One region of the Streptomyces sp. NPDC059003 genome, then DNA from elsewhere that is predicted to be linked to it. Evidence: riboswitches for the same ligand, from Rfam matches in the RefSeq annotation. Region 1 holds a riboswitch; the other holds the start of a gene.
The links. Region 1 has a riboswitch for glycine ahead of gcvP (aminomethyl-transferring glycine dehydrogenase). Riboswitches for the same ligand answer to the same signal wherever they lie in the genome.

Region 1 (7,560 bases):
CGAAGCGCCCGTTGGCGGTCCACGGCAGCGGGAGTCCGTCAGGGCCGGAGGACCCGGCGGAACAGCCGGAGGAGTCCGAGCAGCTCGTGCGTGACGGCATCGGCTACCGCGGCCCCACCGCGTGCGCGGCCGCGGGCATCACCTACCGGCAGCTCGACTACTGGGCGCGTACCGGGCTCGTCGAGCCCAGCGTGCGCGCCGCGGGCGGCTCCGGGACCCAGCGGCTCTACAGCTTCCGCGACGTCGTCGTCCTGAAGATCGTGAAGCGGTTCCTCGACACCGGCGTCTCGCTGCAGAACATCCGCACCACGGTCCAGCACCTGCGCGAGAGCGGCTTCCGTGACCTGGAGCGGACGACGCTCATGAGCGACGGCGCGACGGTGTACGAGTGCACGTCGCCCAGTGAGGTCCACGATCTGCTCCAGGGCGGCCAGGGCGTCTTCGGGATCGCCGTGGGCGTGGTGTGGCGCGACGTCGAGGCCGCGCTGTCGCAGCTGCACGGGGAGCGCATCGACACAGGGGAGACCCTGGTGGGGCATCACCCGGGGGACGAGCTGGCGCGGCGGCGCAATCGGGCCGGTTGACGGGCCGCGGGCCGAGCCGGGCGGGTTTGAAGGCCCACAGCGGGCCGGGTGAAGGCCCTGGGGGCCGTCCAGACGCTGTCTTGGGGCCCGGTGCCCTCACTGTGCGGCGCGTCGTACGGAGGCCGTGGGGAGCCGTGTGAGGCGGTGCCTGCTTCGCGGCGGAGCCGGATTGTCAGTGGCGTAGGGCAGCATCGGAGATGTGAGAACCGCGCCGACGATTCTGCATCTCGACATGGATGCCTTCTACGCGTCCGCCGAGCAGGCCGCCAAGCCGAGCCTGCGCGGCAAGGCCGTCGTGGTCGGCGGCCTCGGGCCGCGCGGAGTGGTCGCCACCGCGTCCTACGAGGCGCGCCGGTTCGGGGTGCACTCGGCGATGCCGATGGGGCAGGCACGGCGCCTCGCGCCGAACGCCGCGTATCTCGTGCCGCGCTTCGGCCTCTACCGCGAGGTCAGCGACCAGGTCATGGGGCTGCTGCGGGAGCTGTCGCCGCTCGTGGAGCCGCTCAGCCTGGACGAGGCGTTCGTGGACCTGGAGGCGGGCGGCGTCGCTGCGGACGCGGAGGCGGCGCGGGCCGTGGGGGAGCGGCTGCGCGCGGACATCCTGCGGGTGACGGGGCTGACCGGGTCGGTGGGGCTCGCCGCGTCCAAGATGCTGGCGAAGATCGCTTCGGAGCGGGCCAAGCCGGACGGCCTGGAGCTCATAGCGCCGGGCACGGAGCGGGCGCTCCTCGGGCCTCTTCCGGTGCGGGTGCTGCCCGGTGTGGGGCCGGCCACCGGGGACCATCTGCGGCGCGCCGGGATCACCACGGTCGAGGAGATCGCCGAGGCCGGTGAGGACGAGCTGGTACGGCTCCTCGGCAAGGCACACGGCGGGTCTCTGTACGCGATGGCGCTGGCGCGGGACGAGCGGCCCGTGGTGGCCGAGCGGGACACCAAGTCGGTCAGCGTCGAGGACACGTACGACGTGGACATCCACGACCGGGTGCGGGTCCGTACGGAGGTGGCGCGCCTTGCCGACCGGTGTGTGCAGCGGCTGCGGGCGGCGGGGCACTCCGGCCGCACCATCGTGCTCAAGGTGCGGCGGTACGACTTCTCGACGCTGACGCGGTCCGAGACGCTGCGCGGGCCCACGGACGACCCGGCGGTGGTGCGGGAGGCGGCGGCGCGGCTCCTGGAGTCCGTGGACACCACCGGAGGGGTGCGGCTGCTCGGCGTCGGTGTCAGCGGCCTCGCGGACTTCACGCAGGAGGACCTGTTCGCGCAGGCCCACGCGGCGGTGCCTGCCGGCGACGGGGAGGAGGCGGGCACGGGGGCGCTGCCGATGGCTTCGGTGGCTTCGGTGGGCGAGGACGCCGGGGCCGACGTGGCGGAGGCGGAACCGGTGCCGCCGGCCGAGCGGCGTTGGGCGGCGGGGCAGGACGTCCGGCACGTCGAGCACGGGCCCGGGTGGGTGCAGGGCAGCGGTGTCGGGCGGGTGACGGTGAGATTCGAGACGCCGGGCTCGGCGCCGGGGCGGGTGCGGACGTTCCGTACGGATGATCCGGACCTTGAGGCTTCGGAACCGTTGCCGTTGGTGGTCGTGGAGGGGGAAGGGGAGGCGGAAGTGGGCACGGGGGATGGGCGGCGTGAGGGGGAGGTTGTGGGGGTGGAGTAGGCAGCGGGGGTGAGGTGGCGCCTGGGGCGGGGAGGTGGCGTTCCGGGTGGGGAGGCGGCGTCCTGGGTGGGGGAGGCGGGTGTCCTCGGGGTGTGGCGGGCTGGAGTGCCGGGCGGTGAGGGCTCCGGGGGCTGGTGGTGCGGGGGTGCCGGAGGGGCGACGTGAGGGGTGCCTCGTCGTGAGTCAGGGCGCGTGGCTGTGGTGGTTGGGGAGAGCGTCCAGAGAGGGGGGGATGACCCCGTGAGGCCGGCTCGGTCGTGAGGCGCGGCGGGGGCTATATAGGGCTACCCGGAGTGCTGTGGGCGCGGATGGCTGGCGGCGGCACGGCGGGTGGGAGCGCACCGGCTGTGCGGGGGCGTCTCGGGGCCGGGGGGAGGGTGTTGCGGGGCGGGCCGCGGGGACGGGGTCGTGTGCCCGGTGGTGCCGTGCGCCCGGTGATGGGGCCTACGGGTCGGGGTGGTCCGGGGTGTGGCCGAAGTCGTGGTCCGGGAACGGCGGGGGTGGGGCGATGTCCAGGCCGTAGTGGCGGTAGAGCTGGAGTTCCTGCTCGGGGGAGAGATGGCGGCCCACGCCGAAGTCGGGGGCGTCCTTGATCAGGGCACGCTCGAACGGGACGCGGAGCGTGCCGTCCTTGACCAGCTCGCTGGGTTCCAGGGGCACGAAGGCGTCCCTGCTGAACAGGCCGGTGCGTATGGCGGCCCACTCGGGGGCGCCGGTGGCGTCGTCGAGATAGACCTCGTCGACCGTGCCGATCTTGGCGCCGTCGCGGTCGAACGCCTTGCGGCCGATCAGATTGCGCGGATCGATATCCGTCTGCACGGGCCCTCCAACTGATCGCGAGTCGTTCGAACTCGTCCGGATTTCGCTCGTATCACTACGAAAGAGCACATCGGGACGGGCGGCCACTCGAGGGATCAGCCGGGGACCTCGCTGGTAGGCTGGCCAATGGCTGTTGACCCCGTGCGGGAGAGCTCTTCGGTGGCAGCACCGGAGGCGCCGAAGGAGCAAATCCTCCCCGGAATCTCTCAGGCCCCTGTACCGCACGGACGAGGTCACTCTGGAAAGCAGGACGGGCGTCGGGCGGGCACGTTCGGAACCCTTCCTCACCGACGGTGCAAGCAGGACCGCCTCCGGGTGGGTCTGTGAAGCTCTCAGGTTGAGATGACAGAGGGGGAGGCCGTCCGGGTACCCGCGCCGTGGTGCCCCTCGCAGGTCGCGTCAGACCAGGAGGCCTCCGCAATGACCGCCACTCCTCGTACTCCGCTTTCGCAGCTCGAACAGGGAATCCCCTTCGAGCAGCGGCACATCGGCCCCGATGCGGAAGCCCGTGCCAAGATGCTCGCCCAGGTCGGGTACGGCTCGCTCGACGAGCTCACGGCCGCCGCGGTGCCGGATGTGATCAAGAACGCCGAGGCCCTCGACCTGCCCGGCGCGCGCACGGAGGCCGAGGTCCTGGCCGAGCTGCGCTCCCTCGCCGACCGCAACCAGGTGCTCGACTCCATGATCGGGCTCGGCTACTACGGCACCTTCACGCCGCCCGTGATCCTGCGGAACGTGATGGAGAACCCCGCCTGGTACACCGCGTACACGCCGTACCAGCCGGAGATCTCCCAGGGCCGCCTCGAGGCGCTCCTCAACTTCCAGACCGTCGTCGCCGACCTGACGGGCCTGCCCACCTCCGGTGCCTCGCTGCTCGACGAGGGCACGGCCGCGGCCGAGGCGATGGCACTGTCCCGGCGCATGGGCAAGGTCAAGAACGGCGTCTTCGTCGTGGACGCGGACGCCCTGCCGCAGACGATCGCCGTCATCCGGACCCGCGCCGAGCCGACCGGCGTCGAGGTCGTCGTCGCGGACCTGGCCGACGGCATCCCGGCCGAGCTCGCCGAGCGCGAGATCAACGGTGTGCTCGTCCAGTACCCGGGCGCCTCCGGTGCCGTGCGCGACATCAAGCCGGTCATCGAGCAGGCCCACGAGCTCGGCGCGGTCGTCACCGTCGCCGCCGACCTGCTCGCCCTCACCCTGCTCACCTCGCCCGGCGAGCTCGGCGCCGACATCGCCGTCGGCACGACGCAGCGCTTCGGCGTGCCGATGGGCTTCGGCGGCCCGCACGCCGGGTACATGGCGGTGCGCGAGAAGTTCGCGCGCAGCCTGCCCGGGCGACTCGTGGGCGTGTCCGTCGACGCCGACGGCAACAAGGCGTACCGGCTGGCGCTGCAGACCCGCGAGCAGCACATCCGCCGCGAGAAGGCCACCAGCAACATCTGTACCGCTCAGGTGCTGCTCGCCGTCATGGCCGGGATGTACGCCGTCTACCACGGGCCCGAGGGGCTCAGGGCCATCGCGCGGCGCACCCACCGGTACGCGACGCTGCTCGCCGCGGGCCTCACGGCCGGCGGTGTCGAGGTCCTGGGCGCCGCGTACTTCGACACGCTGACCGCACGCGTGCCGGGCAGGGCCGCCGACGTCGTCGCGGCCGCGCGCGAGGGCGGGGTCAACCTGCACCTCGTCGACGCCGACCACGTGTCGTTCGCGTGCGACGAGACCACGACGCGGGCCCAGCTGACCGCGGTCTGGACGGCGTTCGGCGTCGAGGCAGACATCGAGGCCCTGGACGCGACCGCCGAGGACGCGCTGCCCACGGGTCTCCTCCGCACCGACGCGTACCTGACGCACCCCGTCTTCCACCAGCACCGCTCCGAGACCGCGATGCTGCGCTACCTGCGCCGCCTCGCCGACCGTGACTACGCGCTCGACCGCGGCATGATCCCGCTGGGCTCCTGCACCATGAAGCTCAACGCGACCACGGAGATGGAGGCCGTCACCTGGCCCGAGTTCGGGCAGATGCACCCCTTCGCGCCCGCCCAGCAGGCGCAGGGCTATCTGACGCTGATCCGTGAGCTGGAGGAGCGGCTCGCCGAGGTCACCGGCTACGACAAGGTCTCGCTGCAGCCGAACGCGGGCTCGCAGGGAGAGCTCGCCGGCCTGCTCGCGGTGCGTGGCTACCACCGCGCGAACGGCGACGACCAGCGCACGGTCTGCCTCATCCCGTCGTCCGCGCACGGCACCAACGCCGCCAGCGCCGTGATGGCAGGCATGAAGGTCGTCGTCGTGAAGACCGCCGACGACGGCGAGATCGACGTCGAGGACCTGCGCGCGAAGATCGAGCAGCACCGCGACCAGCTCGCCGTACTCATGATCACGTACCCGTCCACGCACGGCGTCTTCGAGGAGCACGTCGCCGACATCTGCGCGGCCGTGCACGACGCGGGCGGCCAGGTGTACGTCGACGGCGCCAACCTCAACGCCCTGGTGGGCCTCGCCAAGCCGGGCCGCTTCGGCGGCGACGTCTCGCACCTGAACCTGCACAAGACGTTCTGCATCCCGCACGGCGGCGGCGGTCCCGGCGTCGGCCCCGTGGCCGTGCGCGAGCACCTCGCGCCGTATCTGCCGAACCACCCGCTGCAGCCCGCCGCGGGCCCCGAGACCGGCGTGGGCCCGGTCTCCGCCGCGCCGTGGGGCTCCGCCGGGATCCTGCCGATCTCCTGGGCGTACGTACGCCTGATGGGCGGCGAGGGCCTGAAGCGCGCCACGCAGGTGGCGGTGCTCTCGGCGAACTACATCGCCAAGCGCCTGGAGCCGCACTACCCGGTGCTCTACACCGGCCCCGGCGGGCTCGTCGCGCACGAGTCCATCATCGACCTCAGGCCGCTCAGCAAGGCCACGGGCGTCAGCGTCGACGACATCGCCAAGCGGCTCATCGACTACGGCTTCCACGCGCCGACCATGTCCTTCCCGGTCGCGGGCACGCTGATGATCGAGCCGACGGAGAGCGAGGACCTCGACGAGCTGGACCGTTTCTGCGAGGCGATGATCGCCATTCGCGGGGAGATCGAGAAGGTCGCGACCGGCGAGTGGGCGGCGGACGACAACCCGCTGCGGAACGCGCCGCACACCGCCGCCGCGCTCGGCGGTGACTGGGAGCACTCCTACAGCCGTGAGGAGGCCGTCTTCCCCGCCGGTGTGGTGGCCGCGGACAAGTACTGGCCGCCGGTGCGCCGCATCGACCAGGCGTACGGCGACCGGAACCTGGTCTGCTCCTGCCCGCCGCTGGACGCGTACGAGGACTGAGCCCGAGGGCGACGGGGGCGCCCGGGCATGAGTTCAGGGCATGGCTTCAGGGCATAAGTCAGGGCCGGTTCGGAGACTTCGGAAGGAGTCCTCCGGGCCGGCCCTTGTCGTGCGGGTGGGTGGACGGCTCAGGCGGCCGTCATCACCTGGCTGATGCCCAGCGGCCGGTGCGGCGCGATGATCTCGCCGTTCGGCAGCAGCTCACCGGTGTCCTCGAAGAGGACGACGCCGTTGCACAGCAGGCTCCAGCCCTGCTCCGGGTGGTGCGCGATGAGAGACGCGGCCTCCCGGTCGGCGGATTCTGCGGTCGGGCACGGTGGCTGGTGCTGGCACATGGAAGGGTTCTTTCGCTGCGACGTGATGGATGTGGCGTTGTTCCCGCGGCTCGATGCGTTGGTCATGGCCGCCCCCCGTTGGTTGTGTTCGGTCCAGTCCAGTGTTGCCCCGCGGACGTGATTCCGCAGGGATTTTGCGGCAGCGCTTCCTACTGCTTAAGGACGTATCACCCGCCCGGACGGTTCAGTCCAACTCCCCTGTCCCTTCGGGTGGTTCGGCGTGGCCGAAGTGGGCTAGTCCGGATGGGCGGGGCGGGCAGCGCTGTGCCCCGCGGCCCGGAGGGCGGCGGGGCACAGGAGTGCCGAGGTCAGGCGGGCGAGCCGAGGAGCGGGGCCGGGGCGAGGCGGTGGCTGAGTACCGGGAGCAGCTCGGCGGCGCGGTGCGGGCGGTGGGCCGCGATGCCCGGGGGCGCGGGGGCGAGCGGCACCAGGACGTCCGCGGGGTCGACCAGGCCGCTGGTGGCGTCCGCGGCGCAGTCGCGGTGCAGCCACAGGGTGAGCATGTAGAGCTCGGGGACGGACAGCAGGCGCGGCTGGTAGGGCTTCGGCATGGCCTCGGCGTGCCGCAGGGCGCGCTCCGCGGAGGCGATGTACGGGCCTTCGCAGAAGTGCGAGAACGCCCAGCCGTCGGGCGTCAGCATCGTGTCCGCCGCGGCCACCGCGCGCTCGCCGCTGCGGATCAGGAAGCGCCAGCCGGTGAGCCTGGTCGACGATGTGCCCGCCGGTGCGGTGCCCGTCTCCGTGCAGTGGTCCAGCTCGTGGACGGGCAGCGGGAGTTCCGGGCTCACCGGCCCCTGGGCCGCGCGCAGGGACGGGGTGCGGGCCGCACGCACGGCGGTGGGGGATCCGAGGGCCGTGA
Region 2 (7,560 bases), on a different contig from region 1:
GAGTACGTCCATGTCCGCACCATAGTGCGTGGCACACCGCCCGAGACGAGCGGACATAAAAGCAAGATCCACAGGCATGTCTCGTCTCGCGGGTGCCGCATAGCGTTCCCGTCATGACGACAACAGCTGCCGCGACCACCGCCCGCACCGTGCTCTTCGACGAGATCGGCGGACCCGAGGTCCTGAAGGTGCGCGACCTGCCCCTGCCCGCCCCGGGCCCCGCCGAGGTCCAGATCAAGGTCGAGGCCATCGGCCTCAACCGCGCCGAGGCCCTTCTGCGCGCCGGGAAGTACTACTACCCGCCGACCCTGCCCGCCTCCCGCAACGGATACGAGGCCGCAGGCGTGATCGAGGCCGTCGGCGCCGACGTCACCGACCTCGCCCCCGGCGACCCGGTCCTGGTGGCCGCCGACTTCCACCTGAGCACCCACGGCGTGTACGCGGACCGCGTCGTGCTGCCCGAGACCATGGTCGTGCGCCGCCCCGCCGAGGTCGACGCGGTCACGGCGGCCGCCACCTGGCTCACGTACACCACCGCGTACGGCGCACTCCACCTCACCGCCGGAATGCGCCCCGGCGACCACGTCCTGATCACCGGCGCGTCCAGCGGGGTCGGCACGGCGGCCATCCAGGTGGTCCGCCGCGCGGGCGCCGTCCCCCTGGCCACCACCCGCACCGAGGCCAAGAAGCAGCACCTCCTCGACCTCGGCGCCGAGCACGTCATCGTCACGGACACCGAGAGCGACGTACCGAAGGAGATCAAGCGCGTCACCGCCGGACGTGGTGCCGAGATCGTCCTGGACGGCATCGGCGGCCCCGGCTTCCACACCCTCGGCGAGGCCGCCGCGCCGGGCGGCACCCTGGTCAGCTACGGCTGGCTCGACGGCCGCCCCACGGTCCTCCCCATGAACTGGCCCCTCACGGTCCACGGCTACGCCAACATGGCGGCCTTCCCCACGCCCGACGACCGCCGCCGCGCCGCGAGCTACCTCACCTCGGGCCTCAAGGACGGCACCCTCCGCCCCGAGATAGCCCAGGTCTTCGACGGCCTCGACCGCATGCCGGACGCCCACCGCCTGATGGAGTCCAACACCCACACCGGAAAGATCGTGGTGCGGCCGTAGGGCTACGGCGTCGTCCAGTCCCGCATCGCGGCCTTGCTCGGGAAGTCCGCCACGTCCTTGTCGATCGGAGTCGACGTGTACTGGTGGAAGCGCCACTTGGCGCGGATGCGGGGCTTGCCCGCGGTGACGTAGTCGGCGATCCACAGGCCGTCGCCCGCGTAGGAGGTCGTGTCTCTGTTGAGCCAGAAGTCGCGGTTCGTGTAGAGGACGGTCCGGTGGTGCGGGCGGAGGCGTTTGACCTCCTTGATGAAGCGGTCCTTCTCGGCGTTCGTCGCCGCCGTGTGGTCGCCGGTCCACTCCCAGTCGACGGCCAGGAAGTCGCCCGCCTTCTCCGGGGCCTTGGACACGAAGTACTCGGCCTGGGCGGTGATGTTGCCGGGCCACAGGAAGTGGTAGAAGCCGACGACGCAGCCGCCGTCGCGGGCGAGCTTGGTCTGGGCGGTCAGGCGCGGGTTGATGTAGGAGCGGCCCTCCGTCGCCTTGATGACGACGAAGGACAGGCCATCGGTGGAGAAGGACGACTGGTGGGAACTGACGTCGATGCCGCGCAGCATGCGGTGACCTTTCGGGTGGGGGGAGCGGGGTGCGCGGGGGAGGAGTGGGGGGTGCCCCGCGTCAATGAACGATGAACAGTTGACCGTGCATTGACCGTTCCCAGTGTCAGGCGTTCCCACCCATGGGAAAGGGCCCTCCATGTGGAGGGCCCTTCTCCGAGCCGGTTACGCCGCGGCGCTCAGCACTCGATGATGTTCACCGCGAGCCCGCCCCGCGCCGTCTCCTTGTACTTGACGCTCATGTCGGCGCCGGTCTCCTTCATGGTCTTGATGACCTTGTCGAGGGACACCTTGTGGGAGCCGTCGCCGCGCATCGCCATGCGGGCGGCGGTGACCGCCTTGACCGCGGCCATGCCGTTGCGCTCGATGCACGGGATCTGGACGAGGCCGCCGACCGGGTCGCAGGTCAGGCCCAGGTTGTGCTCCATGCCGATCTCGGCGGCGTTCTCGACCTGCTCGGGGGAGCCGCCGAGGACCTCCGCGAGGGCGCCCGCCGCCATCGAGCAGGCCGAGCCGACCTCGCCCTGGCAGCCGACCTCGGCGCCGGAGATGGAGGCGTTCTCCTTGAAGAGCATGCCGATGGCGCCCGCGGCGAGCAGGAAGCGGACCACGCCCTCCTCGTCGGCGCCGGGCACGAAGTTCATGTAGTAGTGCAGGACCGCGGGGATGATCCCGGCGGCGCCGTTCGTGGGGGCGGTCACGACGCGGCCGCCCGCGGCGTTCTCCTCGTTCACCGCCATCGCGTACAGCGTGATCCACTCCATGGCGCGGGCCCCCGGGTCGCCCTCGGCGCGCAGCTGGCGGGCGGAGTGGGCGGCGCGGCGGCGGACCTTCAGGCCGCCGGGCAGGATGCCCTCGCGGGACATGCCGCGCGAGACGCAGGCCTGCATGACGCGCCAGATGTCGAGGAGGCCCGCGCGGATCTCGTCCTCGGTGCGCCAGGCCTTCTCGTTCTCCAGCATCAGGGCGGAGATGGACAGGCCGGTCTCGGAGGAGAGGCGAAGCAGCTCGTCGCCGGTGCGGAAGGGGTACTTCAGGACGGTGTCGTCCGGCACGATCGGGTTCTCGCCCGCGACCGCGTCCTCGTCGACCACGAAGCCGCCGCCGACCGAGTAGTACGTCTTCTCCAGGACGAGCGCGCCGTCGGTGTCGTACGCGAAGACGGTCATGCCGTTCGCGTGGTACGGCAGGGCCTTGCGGCGGTGCAGGATCAGGTCCTCGTCGAAGTCGAAGTCGATCTCGTGCACGCCGAGGACGTTCAGGCGCCCGGACGTCTTGATCTCCTCGACGCGGTCGTCGGCGCTCTCCACGTTCACCGTGCGCGGCGACTCGCCCTCCAGGCCGAGCAGGACGGCCTTGGGCGTGCCGTGGCCGTGGCCCGTGGCGCCGAGGGAGCCGTACAGCTCCGCCCGTATCGAGGTGGTGTGGGCCAGCAGGCCCTCGTTCTTCAGGCGGCGGGCGAACATCCGCGCCGCCCGCATCGGGCCGACCGTGTGGGAGCTGGACGGGCCGATGCCGATCGAGAACAGGTCGAAGACCGAGATGGCCACGGGTGACTCCTAGCTGGGTTGGTAGACGCCGTTGTCTGCCGGTGGTGCGGTCGGACGGGGTGCCGCCGGCCGCCCGCGTGAGCGGGTGGTGCGACCGCGCGGACAAGGGGTGGGGCACCGCGCTCACTGTCCAGTGTGCGCGGTGCCCCGGTCCTTCGTATGCGACGAAGGGCACAACAAAGTACGAACTAAAGCGTACGAAACTACTTCAGCCCCGGGTACAGGGGGTGCTTCGCGGCCAGAGCGGACACGCGGGCCTTGAGGGACTCGGCGTCGAAGCCCGGCTTCAGGGCCTCGGCGATGATGTCCGCGACCTCGCGGAAGTCCTCGGCCTGGAAGCCGCGGGTGGCCAGGGCCGGGGTGCCGATGCGCAGGCCGGAGGTGACCATCGGCGGGCGCGGGTCGTTCGGGACGGCGTTGCGGTTGACCGTGATGCCGACCTCGTGGAGGCGGTCCTCGGCCTGCTGGCCGTCGAGCTCGCTGTTGCGCAGGTCGACGAGGACCAGGTGCACGTCCGTGCCGCCGGACAGGACGTCCACGCCGACGGCCTTCGCGTCGTCCTGGACCAGGCGCTCGGCCAGGATGCGGGCGCCGTCCAGGGTGCGCTGCTGTCGCTCCTTGAAGTCCTCCGAGGCCGCGACCTTGAAGGACACCGCCTTGGCCGCGATCACGTGCTCCAGGGGGCCGCCCTGGAAGCCCGGGAAGACCGCGGAGTTCAGCTTCTTCGCGAAGTCCTTGTTGCGGGCCAGGATGATGCCGCCGCGCGGGCCGCCGAGCGTCTTGTGCGTGGTGGAGGTGACCACGTCCGCGAACGGCACCGGATTCGGGTGCAGCCCGGCGGCGACGAGCCCGGCGAAGTGCGCCATGTCGACCCACAGGTACGCGCCGACCTCGTCGGCGATCCGGCGGAACTCGGCGAAGTCCAGCTGGCGCGGGTAGGCGGACCAGCCCGCGATGATCACCTTGGGGCGGTTCTCCTTGGCCAGGCGCTCGACCTCGGCCATGTCGACAAGCCCGGCGGCGTCCACGTGGTACGCGACCACGTTGAACTGCTTGCCGGAGAAGTTCAGGCGCATGCCGTGGGTGAGGTGGCCGCCGTGCGCCAGGTCCAGGCCGAGGATCGTGTCGCCGGGCTGGGCGATCGCGAAGAGGGCGGCCTGGTTGGCGGAGGCGCCGGAGTGCGGCTGGACGTTGGCGTACTCGGCGCCGAACAGGTCCTTGACCCGGTCGATCGCGATCTGCTCGGTCACGTCCACGTGCTCGCAGCCGCCGTAGTAGCGGCGGCCGGGGTAGCCCTCGGCGTACTTGTTGGTGAGGACCGTGCCCTGGGCCTCCATGACGGCGACCGGAGCGAAGTTCTCCGACGCGATCATTTCGAGGGTGGACTGCTGGCGGAGGAGCTCGGCGTCGACGGCGGCGGCGACGTCCGGGTCGAGCTCGTGGAGGGGTGTGTTCAGAAGCGACATCGGAAGATCAGTCCTTACGCCGGGGTCAGCTGCCTGCGAAGTCGGTGTACTCGTCGGCGGAGAGCAGGTCGCCCGGCTCCTCCGCGACGCGCACCTTGAACAGCCAGCCGCCCTCGAAGGGGGCCGAGTTCACCAGGGACGGGTCGGCCACGACGTCCTGGTTGGCCGCGACGACCTCGCCGGAGACCGGCGAGTACAGGTCGCTCACGGACTTCGTCGACTCCAGCTCGCCGCAGGTCTCACCTGCGGTCACCGTGTCGCCGACCTCCGGGAGCTGGACGAAGACGACGTCACCGAGCGCGTTGGCCGCGTGCTCCGTGATGCCGACGCTCGCCACGCCGTCCTCGGTGGCCGAAAGCCACTCGTGCTCCTTGCTGTACCGCAGCTGCTGGGGGTTGCTCATGGCGTGAATTCTCCTGTACGCGGGCGCGTGCTGATGAACGCGGCGGTGGGCTGTCTTGGTGAGTGAGACGGGACACGCGGGGCACCGGACGCGCGGGGCGCCCGGAACGTGTCACTTGTGGCGCTTTGTCACTTCTGACGCTTGTAGAACGGCAGCGCCACGACCTCGTACGGCTCGTGGGTGCCGCGGATGTCCACGCCCACGCCCTCGGTGGCGGGCGCGGCGTGCGCCGCGTCGACGTACGCCATCGCGATCGGCTTGCCCAGCGTCGGCGACGGGGCGCCGGAGGTCACCTCGCCGATGACCTGGCCGTCCGCCACCACGGGCATGCCCGCGCGCGGCACCCGGCGGCCCTCGGCGATCAGGCCGACCAGCTTGCGCGGGGGCGCGGCCTCGGCCCGCTCGGCGGCGGCCCGCAGCGCCTCGGCGCCCACGAAGTCGTCCCCGTGCGAGGTCTTCTCGAACTTCACGACCCGGCCGAGACCGGCGTCGAACGGCGTGAGGGCCGTCGTCAGCTCGTGCCCGTACAGCGGCATGCCCGCCTCCAGGCGCAGCGTGTCGCGGCAGGAGAGCCCGCAGGGCACGAGCCCGACGGGGGCGCCCGCCTCCGTGAGCGCCCGCCACAGCTTCTCGGCGTGCTCCGGCGCCACGAACAGCTCGAAGCCGTCCTCGCCCGTGTAGCCGGTGCGCGCGATCAGGGCGGGGACGCCCGCGACGGTGCCGGGCAGGCCCGCGTAGTACTTCAGACCGTCCAGGTCGGCGTCCGTGACCGACTTGAGGATGCCGGGGGACTCGGGACCCTGGACGGCGATCAGGGCGTACGCGTCGCGGTCGTCCCGCACCTCGGCGTCGAAGGAGGCGGCACGCTCGGTGAGGGCGTCCAGGACGACCTGGGCGTTCCCGGCGTTGGCGACGACCATGTACTCGGTCTCCGCGAGCCGGTAGACGATCAGGTCGTCGAGGATGCCGCCGTCGGCCTGACAGATCATGGTGTACCGGGCGCGGCCCACGCCGACGGAGCCGATGTTGCCGACGAGCGCGTAGTTCAGCAGGTCGACGGCGCCGGCGCCGGTGACGGTGATCTCACCCATGTGGGAGAGGTCGAAGAGGCCGGCCTTGGTGCGCACGGCGTTGTGCTCGTCGCGCTCGCTGCCGTACCGCAGCGGCATGTCCCAGCCCGCGAAGTCGGTCATGGTCGCGCCCAGCGAACGGTGCAGGGCGTCGAGGGCAGTCTGGCGTGGGGTAGGGCTCATCAGTACTGGCTCCAGGCATGGCATGACGGGCGAGGTCGTTCCTCCCCATCTGTCATCGAACCTGAGAGGTTCACCACGGCCCGCGCGTACGCCGGGTCATGACTTGCACCTTGGGTGGAGCCGTCCCGCCGCCGGCAGGAGAGGCTCGCTTTTCAGATGTGCCTCGCCCGCGCGGTACGGGGCCTGAGAGATTCAAGGGAGGAACTTGCTCCTTCGGCGTCCGGGGGCGTCGGGGCCCCGCGGAACTCTCCCGCGCGGATTCAAGCGGCCGGTATGGAGTTGGCGCGCACATCATTGCACGCGCCCCCGCTTCACAACAGCCGCAACCGAGGAGTGCCCTCGTGCCGTCTTGGTAGGGCATTACCTTCTCTTTACAGTCGATGGAGAAGTACGGAGAAGCACGAAGAAGCACGAAGAAGTACTCGGCATGAGTGACGTGACCAGCATGGGGAGGCCGATCACGGTGCGCAGGAGCAGTGCTTACGCGACGACCACGGGTGTCGCGCTGCCCGGGGCCGCTCCGGCCGGGGCCGCCGCGCTGCCGCCGCAGCCCGCCGCCCCGCCGCAGGAGGGCCGCGCCCGGGTGAGCCGCGGCCACTTCCCGCGGGCCGTCGTCCGCGACCTGCGGGGCCGGGCCGGGCGCAGCCCGCGCCGCCTGGTCTTCTCCGCGCGCGACGTCGTGGTCGTCTCCGGGCTGCCCGGCAGCGGCAAGTCCACGCTGATGCGGCGTGCGGTCGCGGGGCCGCGGGTGGACTCGCAGGACACCCGCGACCGGTGGGCGGCCCGGATGCCGCGCCGCGTCCCGTACGCGCTCTACCGCCCCCTCGTCCGCCTCGCCCACTACGCGGGCCTGTGGCGGGCGCTGCGCGCGGGCTCCGGTGTCGTCGTGCACGACTGCGGTACGCAGCCGTGGGTGCGGCGGTGGCTCGCCCGCGCGGCCGCCGCGCGTGGGGGCACGCTGCGGCTCGTCCTCCTCGATGTGCCCGCGCCCGTCGCCCTTGCCGGGCAGCGGTCGCGGGGGCGGGGGGTGTCGCGGTACGCCTTCGCGCGGCATCGGCGGGGGGTGGGGCGGTTGCTTCGGGGGGCCGAGCGGGGGGTGCTGCCGCGGGGCTGCGGTTCCGCGGTGCTGCTGGACCGGGAGGCGGCGGGGGTGTTGGGGGGGATCGGGTTCGGGGGGTGAGGCCGGTGCCCTCGCGGGGGCGCCCCAGAC

Region 2: linked by a shared signal. The riboswitch ahead of gcvT (glycine cleavage system aminomethyltransferase GcvT) and the one ahead of gcvP (aminomethyl-transferring glycine dehydrogenase) in region 1 are both predicted to bind glycine.

What each region holds. Positions count from the first base shown of each region.
Region 1 covers NZ_JBHYJH010000050.1:8,184-15,743, forward strand. The annotation lists gene ACFWZ5_RS19240 (MerR family transcriptional regulator) at 1-584, shown strand, start outside; gene ACFWZ5_RS19245 (DNA polymerase IV) at 784-2,238, shown strand; gene ACFWZ5_RS19250 (PRC-barrel domain-containing protein) at 2,683-3,057, opposite strand; glycine riboswitch at 3,192-3,289, shown strand; gene gcvP (aminomethyl-transferring glycine dehydrogenase) at 3,478-6,366, shown strand; gene ACFWZ5_RS19260 (DUF5999 family protein) at 6,495-6,701, opposite strand; gene ACFWZ5_RS19265 (hypothetical protein) at 7,010-7,560, opposite strand, start outside.
Region 2 covers NZ_JBHYJH010000267.1:991-8,550, forward strand. The annotation lists gene ACFWZ5_RS42860 (AraC family transcriptional regulator) at 1-12, opposite strand, end outside; gene ACFWZ5_RS42865 (zinc-dependent alcohol dehydrogenase family protein) at 114-1,124, shown strand; gene ACFWZ5_RS42870 (glycoside hydrolase family 25 protein) at 1,127-1,678, opposite strand; gene ACFWZ5_RS42875 (L-serine ammonia-lyase) at 1,858-3,228, opposite strand; gene glyA (serine hydroxymethyltransferase) at 3,432-4,694, opposite strand; gene gcvH (glycine cleavage system protein GcvH) at 4,720-5,097, opposite strand; gene gcvT (glycine cleavage system aminomethyltransferase GcvT) at 5,226-6,350, opposite strand; glycine riboswitch at 6,513-6,613, opposite strand; gene ACFWZ5_RS42895 (AAA family ATPase) at 6,778-7,530, shown strand.